2 linked regions of the Ruegeria pomeroyi DSS-3 genome follow. The protein of the gene in region 2 interacts with the protein of the main gene of each other region in a pairwise test. Links are inferred from orthologs where the notes say so. Each region holds a gene or a part of one and is shown on either strand. Other genes may lie near its edges.

The links. The genes of interacting proteins can lie anywhere in the genome.
Region 1: the proteins of SPO_RS20925 (region 2) and lepA interact in binary tests that used the Escherichia coli proteins (3 or more experiments, as listed by UniProt). The link is inferred for Ruegeria pomeroyi DSS-3 from one-to-one orthologs.

What each region holds. Positions count from the first base shown.
Region 1 is NC_003911.12:1,035,635-1,038,557, forward strand. It holds lepA (translation elongation factor 4), read left to right. Parts: upstream 1-523; coding sequence 524-2,323; downstream 2,324-2,923. Other genes in the region: SPO_RS23065 (hypothetical protein), read right to left, coding at 1-417. UniProt on the Escherichia coli protein: Required for accurate and efficient protein synthesis under certain stress conditions. May act as a fidelity factor of the translation reaction, by catalyzing a one-codon backward translocation of tRNAs on improperly translocated ribosomes.
Region 2 is NC_006569.1:238,913-241,757, reverse strand. It holds SPO_RS20925 (zinc transporter ZntB), read right to left. Parts: upstream 1,985-2,845; coding sequence 1,016-1,984; downstream 1-1,015. Other genes in the region: SPO_RS20915 (cbb3-type cytochrome c oxidase subunit I), read left to right, coding at 2,678-2,845; SPO_RS20920 (c-type cytochrome), read left to right, coding at 2,210-2,662; SPO_RS20930 (NnrS family protein), read left to right, coding at 1-1,005. UniProt on the Escherichia coli protein: Zinc transporter. Acts as a Zn(2+):proton symporter, which likely mediates zinc ion uptake. Purified ZntB reconstituted in liposomes also binds and transports Cd(2+), Ni(2+) and Co(2+).

The DNA of each region.
Region 1 (2,923 bases), on a different replicon or contig from region 2:
GGCGGAGCGGGCGGAGAGGGCGGCGGAGTCGGCGGAGTCGGCGGAGAGGGCGGCGGAGAGGGCGGAGCGGGCGGAGCGGGCGGAGAGGGCGGCGGAGTCGGCGGGGTGGGCGGCGGAGAGGGCGGAGCGGGCGGCGGAGAGGGCGGAGCGGGCGGCGGAGGCGGCGGAGCGGGCGGCGGAGACGATTTCCCTTGTGTCGTGGGTCGGCCATGTGCCCGCGACCCCCGACACAAGATTGGCCCGCAGGCAAGCCAAAAGGAAGACACTGCCATCGAAATTCTCGTCAACGTGATCACGGTAGCGAAAGGTATAGGGCGCCACGCGCAGCGCGGCCCGCGCGGCAAAGCCGACCCGTGCCCGATGGGGCAGGGCGCGCAGGAATTCCTCCAGCTCTTCTTCGTTGTTTACGTCACCCATATCACCCCTGACCCTGTCCCGCGTCAGCTTGCCGGGGGGCGCCCTTGTGCGCAAGGGCTCACGAGCCTATTGACCAAGGCTCAAATCCTCATCATATGCCCAATCCATGACAGACCTCGCCCATATCCGCAATTTCTCCATCGTCGCCCATATCGACCATGGCAAATCCACCCTTGCCGACCGGCTCATCCAGGAGACCGGGACGGTGCAGGATCGTGACATGAAGGAGCAGCTGCTCGACGCGATGGATATCGAGCGCGAGCGGGGCATCACCATCAAGGCCAACACCGTCCGCATCGACTATACCGCCGACGATGGTCAGGCCTATGTGCTGAACCTGATCGACACGCCGGGCCATGTCGACTTTGCCTATGAGGTCAGCCGTTCGATGCGCGCGGTCGAGGGCTCGCTTCTGGTGGTGGACAGCACCCAGGGGGTCGAGGCGCAGACGCTGGCCAATGTCTATCAGGCCATCGACGCCGACCACGAGATCGTGCCGATCCTCAACAAGATCGACCTGCCCGCCAGTGAATGCGACCGGGTGGCCGAACAGATCGAGGATGTGATCGGCATCGACGCCTCCGGCGCGATCCGGGTCAGTGCCAAGACCGGCGTCGGCATCCACGAAACGCTTGAGGCCATCGTCAAGCACCTGCCCGCGCCCAAGGGCACCCGTGACGCGCCGCTCAAGGCGATGCTGGTCGACAGCTGGTATGACAGCTATCTGGGCGTTATCGTGCTGGTGCGCATCATGGACGGCGTGCTGAAAAAGGGCATGCGGGTCAAGTTCATGTCGAACGGCACCCTGCACCACGTCGACCGCATCGGCGTGTTCCGCCCCGCCATGCAGATGATCGACAGCCTCGGCCCGGGCGAGATCGGCTTTCTCACCGCATCCATCAAGCAGGTGCGCGACACCCGCGTCGGCGACACCATCACCAATGACCGCAACGGCACCGAGGTCGCGCTGCCGGGCTTCAAGCCCGCCCAGCCGGTGGTGTTCTGCGGCCTCTTCCCGGTGGACTCGGCCGAGTTCGAGGATCTGCGCGACGCCATCGAGAAACTGGCGCTGAACGACGCCTCCTTCTCTTACGAAATGGAAACCTCGGCCGCGCTTGGCTTTGGCTTCCGCTGCGGCTTCCTTGGCCTTTTGCATCTCGAGGTCATCCGCGACCGGCTGGAACGCGAATACGATATCGAGCTGATCACCACCGCGCCCAGCGTGGTCTATCACGTCTTCATGAAAGACGGCGAGATGCGCGAGCTGCACAACCCCGCCGACATGCCCGACCTGTCCAAGGTCGACCATATCGAGGAGCCGCGGATCAAGGCCACCATCCTGGTGCCCGACGAATACCTGGGCGATGTGCTGAAACTCTGCCAGGACCGGCGCGGCATCCAGCAGGATCTGAGCTATGCCGGCTCGCGCGCCATGGTGGTCTATGACCTGCCGCTGAACGAGGTTGTGTTCGACTTCTACGACCGGCTGAAATCGGTGACCAAGGGCTATGCCAGCTTCGACTACCAGCTGACCGGCTATCGCGAGGACAGCCTGGTGAAAATGTCGATCCTGGTGAATGACGAGCCGGTGGACGCGCTGTCGACCATGGTCCACCGCGACCGGGCCGAGGCGCGCGGGCGGGCCATGTGCGAAAAGCTCAAGGACCTGATCCCCCGCCACATGTTCAAGATCCCGATCCAGGCGGCCATCGGCGGCAAGGTCATCGCGCGCGAGACCCTCTCGGCGCTGCGCAAGGACGTGACGGCGAAATGTTATGGCGGCGATGCGACCCGGAAACGCAAGCTGCTGGACAAGCAGAAGGCGGGCAAGAAGAAGATGCGCCAGTTCGGGAAAGTGGATATCCCGCAGGAGGCGTTCATTTCAGCCCTCAAAATGGACAGCTGAGGCTGTCCCTCTTCACACCGGTCGCGGCCTCACGCCCGTAGGGTGGGCAGTCCTGCCCGCCACGCTTGATGCGCCTGTGCGGTGGGCAAAATGCCCACCCTACGCTTGCTCATTTTGAGTGACGGTGGGCGAAAGCGGTAGGCGCAGCCTGGCGCGTGCCCGCACGCCCGAGAGTTGAGTGAGTCGGGACAGCTAAGGCTGCCCCTCTTGCGGGACAGTCCCGTAGGGTGGGCAGTCCTGCCCACCATGGGTGATGCGTTCGTGCGGCGGGCAAAATGCCCACACCAAGCTTGCAGTTTAGACCTTCCGAACCACTTCTATTAATGCCGCCAAGTAGTAATCCTTAGGCGTTTAATTCAACTATTAAATTCACAGTCATTACACCAATAACACCTAGGAACAAAGCTGTTAGCACGGCAGCGATGCTTACTTGCGTAAGCAAGCTCCTACGCGCACCAAGATGACCTCCAATATGAAAACGGTGGGTAATTTTCTCAAACACCAATAATCCGATCATTATTGCGCATAGGTTCAACAGAGAAAGGCCCAAAGGAATGTATCCGTTCGGAACAGCCTTTGGTACACCAAAAGGGAATAAGA
Region 2 (2,845 bases):
TATGCCACCGCCGCGCTTGGCGGGTTCTTTCTGACCGCGGTGCCCAGCTGGACGGGCGCGCCCGGCGCGCGTCAGGGTTTCATCGCGCTGGCGGCGGGGATGTGGCTGGCCGGGCGGTTGGCGGTCTGGTACGCGGGCGTGTTGCCGCCGGTCTGGGTAGCGGTGCTGGATCTGGCCTTTCTGCCGGTGCTGTCGCTCAAGATCGTGACCCAGCTGCTGAAACGGCCCAAGCCGCAGAACCTGATGTTTCTTCTGTTCCTGGCCTATCTCTGGGCCGCCGACCTGTGGCTGCATCTGGACTGGATCGGCACGGGCTATGGCGACACCGAAACCGGGCTGCGCGCCGGTCTGGCGGTGCTGTGTGCGCTGATCTCGGTGCTGGGCGGGCGGATCACCCCGGCCTTTACCCGCAACGCGATGAAACGCGCAGGCGTGGCCGAAACGCTTTGGCCGGTCAGCCGGGCACCGCTTGAACGAGCGGCGGTGGTGCTGGCCCTGCTGCTGCCGGGAATGGTGCTTGGGGGCGCGCCTGCCGGGCTGAGTGGTGCGGTTGCGCTGGCCTTTGGCGCGGTGCAGGCGCTGCGGCTGATGCGCTGGGGCGGGCTCTGGTGCCTGTCGCAGCCGATTCTGTGGGCCCTGCATCTGGCGCTGGCGATGCTGGCGGCGGGCATGATCCTGTGGGGGTTGGCCGGGCTGGGACTTGGCAGTGAACTGGCGGCGCTGCATCTGCTGGGCATCGGCTGTGTGGGCGGCATGACGCTGGCGGTGATGAGCCGTGCGGCACTTGGTCATTCCGGACGCCCGTTGGTGGCGCCGGGGCCGATGGTGCTGGGCTATGGGCTGATGGCGGCGGCGGCGTTGACGCGATGGGCGGGCTCCGGCTTCGAAGCGCTTTACCTTCCGGCGATGCTGCTCGCCGCGGCGCTGTGGACGGCCGCCTTTGCCACCTATCTGGCCGCCATGTGGCCGGCGCTGATCGGTCCGCGCGCGGGCGCCGCCGGATAGGGCGGGCGGCTCACAGCCATTTCAACAGCCGGAACAGCAGCACGATGGCCAGACCCAGCAGGGCCGAGGCACCAGCCAGCAGCCAGAAGGCCAGCGGCGTGCCGGTGCCCGGCATTCCGGCTATATTGACCCCGAACAGGCCGGTCAGAAACCCCAGCGGCAGGAACACGGCGGCCACCACCGACAGAACGAAACTGTTGCGGCCGAGCAGGCGCACCTGTTCCGAGGCGATCTGATCCTGCACCGCGGCCAGCCGGTCGCGGGTGGCGTCCAGCTCTTCGATGGTGCGCCGGGTGCGGTCGACCGCCTCGCGCAGCAGCACCAGACCGGCGGAATCGAACAGCCCGGCCTCGTTGCGCAAGAGCGCATCCAGCGCCTCGCGCTGCGGATGCAGGTAGCGGCGCAGCTTGATCACCGTCAGGCGCAGGGCGCTGAGCCGGTCATGCATGTCGCCGGCGCCTTGCAGCGCCTCTTCCTCGATCCCGTCGGTGCGGTCGTCCAATTCCAGAGAGACGGTTTCGATCCGGTGCGACAGGCCATGCAGCAGCTCGGATAGGAACAGGGCAACGCTGCCCGGGCCGCGCCCGCTGTCGGATTGCTGGCGCAGCTCGTCGGTGGCCCGAATACGGCGGATGCGCGCGGTGACGACTAGCGCGGGCGTCACCCAGAGCCGCAGCGAGACCATGTCCTCGCGCGCCGAGCCGGGGTTCAGGTTGACGCCGCGCAGGTTGAGCAGGATGCCATCGGCCAACGGATCGCAGCGGGGGCGGGTCTCGGCCTGGGCCAGGGCGCTGGCGGCGACCGGCGGGATATGCGCGTGCAACCAATCGGCGCTGGCGGGGTCGGAAAGATCGAGATGCAACCATCGAAACCCGGCGCCCGAGGCGGGCGCGGCGGCGGGCCAGTCTTCGGCGACGGGGATGGCGCGACCGTCCTCGAAATCGAAGATGCAGATGGGTGTCAGGCTGTGAGCGCGCATGATGACCGGCCCCATTTTACCCCGAGAGTGACCTGCGCCTACCTCGCTGTCCAGCGCAAATCCGGGCGGCTCTTCCGCCCTTGCGGGCGTCCTCGCCGAGCATCGCGAAGAGGCCCGCAAGGGCCGATGAGCGGTATTCGGCGCCAGTCTTGACTTTGGTTAAGGCATCTTTCGCCCCGCCCGCCATTGTCGCCCCATCAGAAACGCGGCGCAAAGGAGAGCGCGATGCGCGAAGTCATGACCAAAAGCATGGCCCGCAACATATTCTATGGCGGGTCCCTCTTCTTCATCCTCATCTTCCTGGCCCTGTCGGCCCATTCCCACATGTATATCAGGTCGACCTCGACCAATGCCGAAACGCTGACCGCCAGTGTCGCAGACGGCAAACATGTCTGGGAGAAACACGCCTGCATCAACTGCCATTCGATCCTTGGCGAGGGCGCCTATTTCGCCCCCGAACTGGGCAATGTGATGACGCGTTGGGGGGTGCAGGACGATCCCGATGCCGCCTTTGAGATGCTCAAGGGCTGGATGGAGGCACAACCCACCGGCATCGAAGGCCGCCGCCAGATGCCGCGCTTCGACCTCAGCGATACGGAAATGCGGAACCTGTCCGATTTCCTGCTGTGGACGAACACGATCGACACCCAGGGCTGGCCCCCCAACGACGCCGGCTGAGAAGGGAGCACAGACATGAAATACGAATCCCAGAAAATCGCCCTCGTCTACTTTGCCGTAGCGATGGGCCTGTTTGCGATCCAGGTGCTGGGCGGTCTGCTCGCCGGCTGGATCTATGTGGCCCCCAACACGCTGAGCGAGCTGTTGCCGTTCAACATCGTGCGGATGCTACACACCAACTCG